Regions from separate parts of the Amycolatopsis sp. NPDC104819 genome, predicted to be linked through region 2. Evidence: riboswitches for the same ligand, from Rfam matches in the RefSeq annotation. Region 2 holds a riboswitch; the other holds the start of a gene.
What was found. A riboswitch is a leader RNA that binds a small molecule or an ion and turns the genes downstream of it on or off. The one in region 2 is predicted to bind cobalamin.
Positions count from the first base shown of each region.

Region 1 (6,917 bases), on a different contig from region 2:
CGCCCGCCGCGCCGACCCCGCGCTGAGCCAGCGCGAGCTCGACGTCACCCAGGCGATCGCGAGAGGCCGGACCAACGCCGAGATCACCGAGGAGCTGACGATCTCGCTCTCGACCGTCAAGACCCACCTCGCCTCGATCCAGCGCAAGATCAGGGCCCGCAACCGCACGGAAATCGCCGTGTGGGCTTGGGAATCCGGCCTGGTGCGCTAGCGGTCCGGCCGCGCACGAGGGCGCTACGCGAACACCGGGAGCTCGGCGACCACCTCCCTGGTCGCCAAGGCGAAGTTGAACGTGATGAAGTGCAGCCCGGGCGCCCCCTCGGCCAGCAGCCGCTGGGCCAGCAGCCTCGCCTGCTCGATGCCCAGCGCACGGACAGCCGCGGGATCGTCCGCGACCGCCTCGAACCGCGCCGCCAGGTGGGCGGGGAACGGTGCGCCGGACAGCTGCTCGGAGCGGGCGATCGTCCGCATGGTCGTGACCGGCATCAGCGCCGGGATGATCGGCGTGGCGCACCCCGCCGCCGCGACGCGGTCGCGCAGCCTCAGGTAGTCGTCCGCGTCGAAGAACATCTGCGTGATCGCGTAGTCCGCGCCCGCGCGGCACTTCGCCACGAAGTGCGCGGTGTCCTGCTCCAGTGACACCGACCGCGGGTGCCGCTGCGGGAACGCGGCCACGCCCACGCAGAAGTCGCCGTGCTCGCGCAGCAGCGTCACGAGCTCACTCGCGTACGTCAGGCCTTCCGGGTGGCGGACCCACTCGCCGTCGACGTCGCCGGGGGGATCTCCGCGCAGCGCCAGGACGTTGACCACCCCGGCGTCGGCCAGCGCGCCGACGAACGAGCGCAGCTCCCGCACTGAATGGTCCACCGCCGTCAGGTGGACCACCGGGAGCATCGTGGTCTCCGTGGCGATCCGCCGGGCGACGGCGATCGTGTTGTCCCGGGTGGACCCGCCCGCCCCGTAGGTGACGGACACAAAACCCGGCCGCAGCGACTCCAGCTTGCGGACGTTCTGCCAGATCCGCTCCGCGTCGTCGGTCGGGCGCGGCGGCATGAACTCCAGCGAGAGCACCGGTTTTCCGGCGGCCAGGCGGTCGCGGACCCGCGCGGGAACCGCGGCGGGCGGGGTGACCACCCGCCGCGGTGAAGTGCTCGTCACGCCCGTGCCCTCAGCTGTCCGGTGGCCTCGACCAGGTTGGCCAGGGTGGCCCGCACCTCCGGGTACCCGCGGGTCTTGAGCCCGCAGTCCGGGTTGACCCACAACCGGTCGGCCGGGAACGCGCCGGCCGCGACGCGCAGGTGCCCGGCGATCTCCTCGACCGACGGGACCCGCGGCGAGTGGATGTCCCAGACGCCCGGGCCGGCCTCGTTCGGGTAGCCGGCGCGGGCGAGGTCGGCGACGATCGCCATGGCCGAGCGGGCCGCCTCCAGGCTGATCACGTCGGCGTCCATGTCGACGATCGCCTGCAGGACGTCGCCGAACTCGGCGTAACACATGTGCGTGTGGATCTGGGTGTCGTCGCGCACCCCCGCGGTCGACAGCCGGAACGACGCGACCGCCCAGTCCAGGTACTCAGCACGGTCGGCGGTGCGCAGCGGCAGGGTCTCCCGCAGCGCGGGCTCGTCGACCTGGATGACCGAGATCCCCGCCGCCTCCAGGTCGACGACCTCGTCGCGCAGGGCGAGGGCGACCTGGCGGGCGGTGTCGCCCTCGGGCTGGTCGTCCCGCACGAACGACCAGGCCAGCATGGTGACCGGTCCGGTCAGCATGCCCTTGACCGGCTTCTCGGTCAGGCTCTGCGCGTAGGTGGCCCACTCGACGGTCATCGGCGCGGGGCGGGCCACGTCGCCGACGATCAGCGGCGGCCGGACGTACCGGGTGCCGTAGGACTGGACCCAGCCGTGCTGGGTGGCCAGGAACCCAGTGAGCTGCTCACCGAAGTACTGCACCATGTCGTTGCGCTCGGGCTCGCCGTGCACCAGCACGTCCAGGCCGATCCGCTCCTGCTCGGCGATCACCGCGCGAACCTCGGCGCGCATCGCCTCGCGGTAGGCGTCCTGGTCGAGCTTGCCCGAGCGCAGGGCCGCACGGGCCTGCCGCAGCTCGGCGGTCTGCGGGAACGAGCCGATCGTGGTCGTCGGCAGCTCGGGCAGGTGCAGCCGGTCCTGCTGGGCCTGGCGGCGCTTGCCGTACGGGCTCGTGCGGCGCAGGTCTGCGTCGGTGACCGCGGCGACCCGGTCGCGCACGGCCGGCACCCGCACGATCGGCGACGCCGCCCGGGCGGCCAGCCGGCCGGCGTTCGCCCGCAGGACGTCGCTGATGGCGCCGCGGTCTTCGGTCAGGCCACGGCGGAGCGTGACGATCTCCGCGAGCTTCTGCCGCGCGAAGGACAGCCAGCCGGCGATCTCGGGGTCGAGGCCGGTTTCGAGGGTGACGTCCAACGGCACGTGCAGCAGCGAGCAGGACGCGGCCACGTCGACGGAGCCGGCGAGGCCGAGCAGCGTGCCCAGGGTGGACAGCGCGGCGGTGAGGTCGGCGGCCCAGATGTTGCGCCCGTTGACGACCCCCGCGACCAGGCGCTTGTCCTGGATCCCGGGCGCGGCGGCCAGGGCGTCAAGGGTGGCCCCGGCGTTGTTCGTGAAGTCCACGGCCAGGCCCTCGACCGCCGAGGACGCCAGCACCGGCAACGCGTCCCCGAGGCGGTCGAAGTAGGACGCGAGCAGGATCTTCGGGCGCACCGGCTCGGCGGTCAGCGTGGCGTACGTTTCGGCGACCTTCGCCAGCACCTCGGCCGGCTGGTCGGTGACAAGCGCGGGCTCGTCGAGCTGGACCCACTCGGCGCCCGCCTCACGCAGCCGGCGCAGCAGGTCGGCGTAGAGCGGGACGACCTGGTCGAGCAGATCCAGGGGCCGGAAGCCCTCGGTGCCGGTCGGATCCTTGGCCAGCAACAGAAAAGTGACCGGGCCGACGAGCACCGGACGGGTGGTCACGCCCTGCGCGAGCGCCTCGGCGAACTCTTCGAGCGGCTTGGCCGGGTCGAGGGTGAAGCGGGTGTCCGGGCCGAGCTCGGGCACGAGGTAGTGGTAGTTCGTGTCGAACCACTTCGTCATCTCCATCGGCGGCGCGTCCGCGGTGCCGCGCGCCATGGCGAAGTAGCGGTCGAGCCGGCCGGCCGGGGTCGTGGTGTCCGGGACGGCGGTGACGTGCCGCTCGGGGACGGCGCCGAGGAGCACCGAGGTGTCCAGCACGTGGTCGTAGAGCGAGAAGTAGTTGCTCGGGATCTCGTCGATCCCGGCGTCGCGCAGTTCCGTCAGGTTCCGCAGCCGCAGCTCACGGGCGGTGCCGAGCAGGGCGTCGGCGTCGATCCGGCCCTTCCAGTAGGCCTCGATCGCCTTCTTGAGCTCCCGGTCGGCGCCTTGGCGCGGGTAGCCGTGCACGGTCGCGCGGCTGGTCGGGGTGGTCGATGTCACGGGGGCTCTCCTTCGCGAGTCCGCGTGGACCTGCGGGAGCGCACGACAAGACAGACCGTCTCCGGTCCGGCTCGGCATGACCTGCCCGCGAGGTCGCAGCCAGCACCCCACGGTCGTGGGATGCACAGCGGGCAGGTCTTCGGACTCGCGGGCAGTCCGGCGCGCGCGCCGGGTTCCTACTGGCCGTCGCTTCCCAAGCCCGTCGGGCTCAGTGCTCGTCTCCGCGGAGACTGACGGCGGTCGTTCCCACTCACCGCTGCGGGGCAGTCCCGGATTCGCACCGGGTTCCCTCTTGCCTCGGTCACCGCCACCTTGCTCGCGGAGACCGAACCAGCTGCCCCGCCACTGTAGCGCCTCCGGGAAGGGACGAACGCGGCTCGGAACGGATCACGGATCCGGGAAGACGTAGTGGACGTCCGAGCCGAACAGCCGCCACTGCTCGATCGGGCTCGACGGCGGAAACGTTCGGTGATCTGCCGCGCCCTCTTGTCGAACATCGTCGCGTTCGTCCGGTAGGCCCCGGCCGCGGCCGCAGCAGCCGCGGCCGAAACCAGCCCGGCCTTCAGCTCCCCGATCGTCATCCCCCGGCCACCGCGTCAAGCGTGGCTTGCACGCTTGACGCGCGCTCGGGCAGCCCGAGGGCTCGCCACAGCTCCACCGCCAAGCCCAGGTGATGGCGGGCCGCCGGCGCGTCGCCGAGTTCGCTCTCCAGCTCGCCGAGCTGTTGCCAGCACGCCGCTTCGTTGCTGCGGTCGCCGTTGAGGCGGAAGACGTGCGCCGCGCGTTGCAGGGCCGAGTCGGCTCGGGAACGGTCGCCGAGCTCCGCGTAGATTCCGCCGAGGCGTTGGTCGGCGTACGCGCCGCAGCGCTCGTCGCTGATCTCGGTGAAGATCGTCAACGCCTCGGTGAGGTCGTGCAGCGCCGCGGCCGTGTCGCCGATGCCCAGGTGGTAGCGGCTGACCGTGCGGAGGATCACCGCCTGCCGGTGCCGGTCGCCGAGCTGCCGGGCGGTCCGCAGGCCCTGCTCGATCCACTGGCCCGCGTCCTCGGTGCCCTGCTCGAAGCCGATGATGCCGATCGCGGTGCGGATCTGCGCCTCCGCCTGCCGGTGCCCGGACGCCACCAGGTGGGCCAGCGCTTCCTTGTCGACGGTCAGTGCCGCGTCGAGCTCGCCGAGGACCCGGTGCACGGTACCCAGGCTGGCCAGCGCGAGTCCTTCACCGCGTCGATCGCCGATGTCGCGGTACAGCTCCCGGCAGCGGCCCAGGTCGTCGCGGGCTTCGTCCATCTCGTCGAGGTAGATGTGCACCTGGCCGAGGCCCTGCAGCAACGCCGCTTCACCGTGGGCGTCACCGCACGCTCGCGTGGCCGCCAACGCGATCTGGTGACTGCGGTTCCAGTCCTGGTAGAGGCTGCGGTGGTCGTAGTACGGGACGGCGGCGGCCGCCAGCTCCCACGCCAGGCCGGCCAGGCCCCAGTCCGCCGCGAGCTGGATCATGCGCAGCAGCGTCCCGCGTTCGGCGTCGAACCACGCGATGGCCTCGACGACCTCGTAGTCCGGGGACCAGCGCGGCGACGAGCCCGGGGTCGGCTGGAACAGGCTGGGGTAGAACAGATCCCTGGCCTGCTCCGCGAGGGCGAGCCACGCGGCCAGCACCCGTTCGACCGCCGCTCGCCGGTCCTCGACCGGGCAATGGTCTTCCGCGCCCTTCGCCGCGTACGTGCGCAGGAGGTCGTGCAACCGGTACCGGGGCTGCCCGGCGTTGTCGGTGGTCACGAGCCGCACCAGGTAGGCGTCGGCCAGCAGCTCCAGGACGTCGTCCGCGTCCGGCCCGCCGAGCAGCGCCCCCACCACCCACGCGGGCAGGGTCTCGGGCCCCAGCAGGCCCAGCAGCCGGAACGCCCGGACGGCCTCGTCGGGCAGCAGGCGCAGACTCAGGTCGAAGTTGGCCCGCACGTCGAGATCCCCGACGCTCAGCTCGCGCAGGCGCCGGGACTCGTCCTCGAGCCGGTCACGCAGCACCCGCAGGGTCCACGCGCGCCGCCCGGCCAGCTTGGCCCCGGTGATCCGGATGGCCAGCGGGAGGTGCCCGCACAGCTCGACGATCGCCGCCGCCGACTCCGGTTCCCGCTCGACGCGCTCCTCGCCGATGATCTGGACCAGCAGGGCGCGCGCGTCTTCGGCGGACAGGACGTCCAGCTCGACGTGCTGGGCGCCGGTGAGGCCGCCCAGCCGCTGCCGGCTCGTGACCACCACGGCGCACCCGCCCGACGGCGGCAGCAGCGGCCGCACCTGCTGGGCGCCCGCGGCGTCGTCGAGCAGCACCACCATCCGCCGGTCGGCCAGCCGCGACCGGTAGAGGGCGGCTCGTTCGTGCAGGCCCGGCGGCATGACCGCGTCCGTGACGCCGAGCGCGCGCAGCAGTTCGGCCAGCATCATCGCCGGGTCGCGGGGCACCTCGGAGGTGCCGGCGAGGTCGAGGTAGAGCTGGCCGTCGGGAAACGCGTCCCGCGCGTGGTGGAGCGCGCGCACCGCCAGCGCCGACTTCCCGGTGCCCGGCGGGCCCGCGATGACCGCGAGCCGCCGCCGGGCCAGCAGGCCGCGCAGCTCCCCCAGCGGCCCGGCGCGGCCGGTGAAGTCGGGGATGTCGGCCGGCAGCTGGGCGATCGGCCGCCGGTCCGCGGCCGGGGTAACCAGGTCGAGCTCGGGGTCCGCGCGCAGGATCCGGGCGTGGACGCGCTGCAGCCCGTGCCCGGGACTGGCCCCGAGCTCGTCCGCGAGCAGCCGCCGGATCTCCTCGAACACGGCGAGGGCGTCACCCTGGCGGCCGCTGCGGTAAAGCGCGGTCATCAGCAGCTCCCGCACCCGCTCGCGGTACGGGTGCTCGGCGGCGAGCCGGGACAGCTCGGGGATGGCCAGCGCGTGCTCCCCGCGCAGCAGGTCGAGCTCGGCGAGGTCTTCCAGGGCGCCGAAGCGGTACTCGTCCAGCCGGGCGCGTTCGGTGGTCGCCGCGGGGGTGTCGATGCCGCTGAAAGCGGGTCCGCGCCACAGCGCCATGGCTTCGGCGAGGTACTTTCGGGCCGCGGTCAGGTCGCCTTCGCTCTTCGTCTCGCGGGCGAGCGCGAGCCCGGAGGCGAACTGGGCGCTGTCGAGCTGGTCGGAGCCCACGCGCAGCAGGTACCCGGTGCCGACCGTCTGCAGGGAGCCGTCGTCGAGGTCCAGCGAGCGGCGTACGTCCCCGACGTACTTCTGGACGAGGTTGACCGCGCTCCTCGGCGGCGTTCCGCGCCAGGCGCCCTCGATGATCCGGTCGCGGTCGACGCGCTGGTTCGCGTGCAGGAGCAGCACCCCGAGCACCCGAAGCGACTTCTCGGGGCCCACTTCGACCACGTCACCGCCGCGCCAGACCGTCAGCGGGCCGAGCACACCGAACCGAACATCGGGCA
Region 1 is NZ_JBVJON010000011.1:188,835-195,751, reverse strand. Features, by position in the region: gene ACZ63E_RS32305 (response regulator) at 1-211, shown strand, start outside; gene metF (methylenetetrahydrofolate reductase [NAD(P)H]) at 235-1,158, opposite strand; gene metE (5-methyltetrahydropteroyltriglutamate--homocysteine S-methyltransferase) at 1,155-3,470, opposite strand; cobalamin riboswitch at 3,584-3,820, opposite strand; gene ACZ63E_RS32290 (AfsR/SARP family transcriptional regulator) at 4,048-6,917, opposite strand, start outside.
Region 1: it holds a riboswitch for cobalamin, as region 2 does, so the genes downstream of both, metE (5-methyltetrahydropteroyltriglutamate--homocysteine S-methyltransferase) here and ACZ63E_RS17390 (hypothetical protein) in region 2, are expected to answer to the same signal.

Region 2 (6,917 bases):
GAGCCCGGCCAGTAGTGCGGGAAGGCGTCTCATGGTGTTACCCCCTGGTGCGTGATGTGCGGTTGACGAGGTGGCGCAGGCCCATGGCCAGCGCGAAGACGAGGACGAGCGCGGCGCCGGAAAAGCGGGTCACCAGCCAGAACGTGCTCGTGGCCGCTTGCGCGATGGCGGGACCGTGCCCGGCGGCCGCGAGCGGCTGGTCGGTCAGCGGCAGCCGCGCGGCGGTGACGAGCGGCGAGCCGTCCGCGTCGAGCCAGGTCCGGCCGGCGATCCCGGGCGCCGCCGCGATGCTCGCGCTCGGGTCGCCCGGCCCGCCCGGCGCCTTCGGGAGCCCGCCGTCGGCCGGCACCAGGGCGCCGAGCGCCTGCGCGGCCTTGCTCGCGTCGAGCCCGGCCGCCTGGCGGCCCCCCGCGACGACGGCGGTGAGCGTGGCGTCCGGCTGCCCGTCGGCGCCGGTGACCGTGCCGTCCGCGCCGGTGCGCGCGGTCAAGGCCGCGGCGGCGGATTCGAGCGCACGCCGGTGTCCGGGTGTCCAGGCGGGCAGCGCGCCGGTGCGGGGCTTGGCGTTCAACGCAGTCACCGCGGCGGCGGTCGCGGCCAGGTCCCCGGTGGCGCACGGCTTTCCGGTGAACGCGGCCGGGAAGAGCCCATCCGCGCATTGCTGGGTGATGAGCACGCCGATGGCCGCGGTCGGATCCGCCGCCGCGGTGGTCGCCAAGGTCGCCCACGCGTGCCGTTGAAAGGACCGTGTCCCGTCGGCGAACTCGCCGGTGTCGGTGAACTCGCCGGACGGGGTGCGCACCGCGTCGAGGTCCTGCGTCAGCTGCGCGGTGACCGGCCCGCCGGGCTCGAGGAACCGCGCGATGATCTGCAGCTTCGCCAGCGGTTCGGCGTAGGAGGCCGCGCCCGGCTCGTAGGGCGCGCCGTGGGCGTAGGCCTTGATCGACTCCGGGTTCAGTAGGAACCGCGAGGCGCGGGCCACGGCGTCCGGCTGCTGCCCCAGGGTGCGCAGGGCGAGCACCAGGTCGGCGGTGAGGTCGTAGTCGACGAACGTCTTGCCGTCCTGGGTGACCTCGATGTGATCGCCGTCCACCAGCCGCCCGGCGAGGTAACCACCGAGCCGGTCGGCCGGCGTGGGTCCGGCGACCTGCGCGGGCGCGTCGGCGGGCGCGATCACGGTGCCGCGTGGTGCACCGGGCCGGACCGCGGGGGCGCCGGCCTTCTTGCTGACCGGCGGCGTCGCGGCAGGACTGCCCGTCACCGGCGGCTTTTCGGCGGGCGGGAGGCAACCGGGGTCGGGCTGCTTCGCGACGGGGGCGTGTCCCAGAGTGAGGTCGTGGAACCCGACCCGGGACAGGCCGAGCGCGGCCTGGGCGCTCGCGCGGATCCAGGTGTCGAGCCCGCCGATCCCGGTGGTGCGCGCCGTCCGGTATTCGGCCGGGGTGTAGGCGATGGCGCCGAGCTGGCCGGCCAGCCGGTTGCCCGAGTCGGCCGCGGTCACCTGGGCGGACTCGAGGAACGCCGTCCCCGACGTCATCGCGGCGTCCACGCATCCCGCGTCGGTGAGCGCCTGGACGATCAGGCCAGTGCTGTTGGTGTTGGGCGCCTCGGTGCCGACGCCGCCGCCCCAACCGCCGCCCGCGGTCTGGTGCGCCTTCAACCACCGCACGGTCTTCGTGATGGGCGCGTCGAGGTTCGCCGCGCCGGCGTCGCGGGCGGCGAGCATCGCCGAGAGCGCGAGCCCGGTGGTGTCGCCGTCCGGCGGCGCCTGGTCGAACGGCTTGCCCTCGTCGCAGGTCGAGATCCGGTGGCCGTCCGGGGTTACCTGGTCGCCGGTCTCGGTAGTGGGGATCAGGCCGAAGAAGATCCGGAAGTAGCCCTCCGAGCACTGCTGCTTCAGCATCGTGTCGAGGGCGAGCCGGTCGGTCAGGCCGGCGCCGGCCAGCCCGATCACGGCCAGCGCCTGGCCGAACATGTTGGCGTTGTTGCTGACGAAGTCCCTGAAGTCGGGGTTCTTCGAGTAGTCGCTGACCCGGCCCTTGTCGACGCCCGAGCGCGCGATCGTGCCGAGGGTTTCGGCGACCATGTCATGGCCGCCGAAGGATCGCGGGTCCCGCCCGGCGATTTCCGCGGCGACCAGCACTTTCGCGGCCGCGCCGCCGGTGATGATCGCGTCGTAGCCCTGGCCCGGGACGAGGCCGTCCCAGGTGTAGTAGTCGGTGGCGTGGCGGTCGAGGTACTCGACGATCGGCGCGGCCAGGGCGCCGTCCCCGGAGGCGTACATCGCGAACAGGGTGTCGATCATCAGGCCGTGGTCGGGCAGGTCGCCGCCGAGCGGGTTCTGCAGGGTCCCGTCGGGCGAAAGCTGCGCGGCGAGCCACCGCGACGTGGGCTTCGAAGCGACGTCAGCGGCGAAAGCCGGGGTGAGTGAGCCCACGACGAGCACGACGATGGCGGACGCCAAGGCCGCGACGGGCCTGAACCGCTTGCCGGCCACCTGATCTCCCTCTCCCGGACGCCGGCGCGCACACGAGAGAGACCGGTCCCCAGACCGGGCGTCACTCACTGTTTACGCGACAGCGGTTCGACAACACCTGCTCGAGGAGGTAACCCGACTCGTCACCTACGGTGACCTACGGTTGCGCGACAGCGCCGGACTTCGACCGGCTTCCCCTGCCACGAGCAGAAATCATGAAGTTGTACTGGTCAAAACGAATGGACAGTAACACCCGGTCAGCCGGACGGGAACGGTAAATCTCACCTCTGGGGTGTCGTAGGGGTCGCCGATCCGTTTCGGTGATCCGGCCCACAGGACACCGGTCAACTGCGAGATCATCGTCATTCGGAGGTGGGTGCGTGCGCCGGTGGCTGTGGATGTCGCTCGCGGTGTCGGGCGTGGTTGTCTTGGCCGCGGCGGGCCTGGTGTGGTGGTCGGCTGAGCGCGCGCTGGGTGCGGCGCCGGAAGTCGTGACCTCGTCCCGGGGCGGACTGTCCTGGTGCGCGTACGAGCGTGTAGGTCAGCTCACCTGTGATCCGCCGCAGCTGACCGCTGGCACGGTGGTCGCAGTCGTGGCGCTGGGCGTGCTGGGCGTGGCGCTGCTCGCGGTTGGAGCGACGGCTCTACTGCGACGACGAGAGCGATCGCCGCGCGGCCAGACGGACCACAGCTGAATGAGCCAACGTTCGACGCCGGTTGCGAAACGACCTTCGCCGAGTTCGGCGGTGTCGCGCTGGTTGCCGACGCAGCTCCTGGTGGCGGCCGCTCACCCGGCGTCGCCGGGATCTGCCGCGGCTCGCGCCGGGCAGGTCCCGTGCCGGTTCGCCTCAGCCGTCGGACTCCGCGGACGGCAGGTAGGCGCCCGGCACCCGGTCGGGGGCGACCACCTGGTTCTCCCCCGGGTAGGGCCGCTGCCAGCGACGGGATCGGGGACGACGACACGAGCGGGTATGCGCTGGGCTCACCCGCGGCCGCCATGTTCTTGGCGTCGCAGTACAGGTTCTGCCAGCTCGCCCCGGCGGGCTTGGTCAGGAACTGCTGGAACTCACCGAAGTCCCGCACGGACTTCCCGGCCGCCCGCGCGCCGGTCCCGAGGAACCCGGAGCTCGTAGGTGTTGTCGTACAACCCGCGCGGAACGGCCTGTCTCCCTGGGGCGCCGGCTCGAACAACCCGTGACCCAGCCGGTCGAGTCCGTCGTCCGGTCCGTTCCGAGACGACGCAACCATTCGGCACGTCCAGCGGCTCTGTAGTGCGTGCCGAGGTCGAGAGGGGCCGGATGTTGCCGAGGACGGACAAGCGGTTCGAGGTGTTCGTCGAGCAGCACTACGCCGAGCTCCTGCGCTACGCGATGGTGCTCACCGGCAACCGGGACGAGGCCGGTGACGTCGTGCACGACACCCTGCTGAAGCTGGTCCGGCACGTCGGACGCGGCGATATCGAGCACCTCGGTGCCTATGCTCGCCGGACGCTGTTCCGGGTCTTCCTGCGCCACCGCGACCGCACCCGTCGTGAACCGCCGGTGCCCGACGTCGCCCCGCACCGGGCCGGCGTTGACGCCACGGAGGTGTGCGACGGGCGAAACGACATGCTGACGCTGCTCCTGCGGCTGCCGCCGCGGACGCGGGCCGTGCTGGCCGCCCGGTTCTACCTCGACCTGGGTGAGGCCGACACCGCGCGGCTGCTCGGCTGCGGCACCGGCACGGTCAAGTCCACCACCTCGCGTGGCCTGCAGCGGCTGCGCGAGCTGTGGGAAGCCGAATCACCCTCCCCGCCGAGGCCGACTTCGAAGGGACTCCGATGAACCAGCACCCACCGGACTTCGCCACCCTCCTGCGCAACGAGCTCGCGGCCGTCCCCCTGCCCCGGCCCGCGGTCGGCGAGGCTGCCTCGGTCGCGCATCGGGTCCTGCGGACGCGGGCACTACGACGGCGTCGGACCTTGACCGGAGTCGCCGTGGCCGCCGTGGTCGTGGCCGGTGGCAGCACCGCGCTCGTCACGGCTTCGGGTGATGACGGAACCACGGCCCAGCCTCCGGCGGTCACCCAGTGGCCGACGCGCGGTCCCCTGGCCGGGGACACCGCACTGGTCGGCCGGGCGAAACTGGCTTGGGCGAACGCCAGCCTCTCAGCCGCGCCCGGATCCGAAGCTGCCGTGCTCTACGCCGGGCCGCTCACCGGGCAGAACGCGACGCTGGTCGTCCTGCGCCGCAACGACGCCGCCGGACGGACGTCGCTGGGCTTCATGACCACGCCGTCGACCACCGGCACGCCGGACACCACGACGCTGATGGTGCGAGCCCAGGTGACCGTCCCCACCGATGTGCCCGCCCCGGCGGCTTACGGCTTCGTCGTCTCCACGCCGGCGCCCGGGGACCAGGCCCCGGCCAGCTGGGCGGTCGCCCTCGTCGCGCCGGGCATGCCCGGCGCCCGGTTCAGCACCAGCGCCGTCGAGCAAGAGATCGCCGACACCGCGGGCTCGCCCCTCAACGGGTTGCTCACCGTCGACCTGCCGCCACAGGCAGCCGCGTGGAACACCGAGCTCGCGTTCGGCGACCGCGGGGAACGCGGCATCGCCTCCCTGACCGCGGCAGCCGATGATCCGGCCACGCGTACTGTGACCGCGACCCCGCGCCTCGACGGCACCTTCACCGTCACCGGTGCGGCGGACGCGCAACCGGGCGACCTGCTCACGCTCCACGACGGGCTGATCGGCGTGGTCATCAGCGGCGGCCCCACCGCTTCGGCCGGCACCGACCTGACGATGCTGCGGACATCCGGGCTGAGTGCCCGGACCACGACCGGCGGCCGTCCGGTCGGCCTCGCCGCCGGTCCCGGCGAGCAGACGACACTCACCGCCGGCGCCGGCGTGCTGCACGAGGGCGACCGCATCGCGGCCGGCGGATTCCCGGGCACCGCGGCGGTCGTCAACCTCGGCACCGCCCACCTGAACCCGGACGGCGCCTGGATCCTGCGGCGGGACATCTGGTTCCCGGTGACGCCCACGCAGGCCACCCTGATCCGGCACCCGTGAACGGAAAAGCGGTCGCCGCAGTTCGAACACCGGAACGTCCGAGGTGACGACCCGCAGGCCGCCGCGGGCGCGCCGGGCCCGCACCGCGACGCCACGGATGGCAACGACGAGCGTCTCGCCGTCGCATCGGCACGCAGTCACGTCCAGAACCACCACGCCGCAACACAATTCGAGCGCCTCGGCGAGTTCGGCCACCAGCCCGGCGACGCCCGAGCCGGTCAGCCGGCGCATCACCGGTACGGGTATCGAATCGCCCACCCGAACAACACGACCACCCCCTTACGGGGTTCTTACGCATCGCGATCGGGTGACGTGAAACAGCTAGCGTGAACGAACATGCGACGACCATGCACGCTGCTCGCGATCACCCTGCTGGCGACCGCCTGCGGCACCACCCCGACCGGCGGGACGGCGCCACCGCAGCTGCCGCCCGCCGCCGAGCCCGCCGTCTCGCCCTCGCCGGGCGCGATGCCCGCCGGCACGATCGTCGAGGTGGGGCCGGAGCCGGAGGGCATCGTCGCCGACGACGTCAGCCACCGCGTCGCGGTCGGGATCCGCAACCCCGACCGGCTCGCGCTGCTCGACACGGCCACCGGCCGGGTCACGACCACGGTGGCGCTGCCCGGGCACCTGCGACACCTGCAGCTCGCGGCGCCGGGCGGGCCGGTCCTGGTCCCTGACGAAACCTCGAACCGGCTGGTGACCGTCGCGCTCCCGGACGGCCGGATCACCGGGGAGGTGACCACCGGCATGTCACCGCACGACGCCACCCGCGCGGCGAACGGCCGGGTCTTCGCCGCCAACGAGAACGGCCGCAGTATCGCGGTCACCCAGGACGGCAAGCTGGTGCACACCTTCACCGACGTCACCCAGCCCGCCGGGCTCGCCGCGGTCGGGGACCTCGTCGGCCTCGTCGACGTCCGCCAGAACGACCTGAGCGTCTACGACGCCGGGACGCTGACCCGAGTCGCACGGCTGCCCGCCGGCGCCGGCCCGACCCACGTGGTCGCCGACCGCCGCGGCCACTTCGCGGTGATCGACACTCGCGGCGGGGCCGTGCTGACCTTCGACCCGGCCGCACCCGCGCACGCCCTGAGCAAGCTCGACCTGCCCGGCGCGCCCTACGGCGTCGCTTACGATTCGCGGCGCGACCAGTTGTGGGTGACCTTGACGGCGAAGAACCAGCTCGTCGGCATCACGCTCGACGGGCCTGCGCCACGGGTGTTCGCCACCATTCCCACCGTCCGCCAGCCCAACACCGTCGCCGTCGATCCGGCCACCGGCGCCCGCTACGTCACCGGAACCGCCGACGGCACCGTCGAGATCATCCCGGGGCCGCGGTGACGGTCCCGGATCCGGCGGGCAGCAGCCCGGCCGGCTGCGCGCCGC
Region 2 is NZ_JBVJON010000005.1:246,185-253,101, forward strand. Features, by position in the region: gene ACZ63E_RS17385 (ABC transporter substrate-binding protein) at 1-33, opposite strand, end outside; gene ACZ63E_RS17390 (hypothetical protein) at 38-2,497, opposite strand; adenosylcobalamin (AdoCbl) riboswitch at 2,554-2,698, opposite strand; gene ACZ63E_RS17395 (hypothetical protein) at 2,857-3,171, shown strand; gene ACZ63E_RS17400 (sigma-70 family RNA polymerase sigma factor) at 3,775-4,299, shown strand; gene ACZ63E_RS17405 (hypothetical protein) at 4,296-5,528, shown strand; gene ACZ63E_RS17410 (YncE family protein) at 5,865-6,872, shown strand.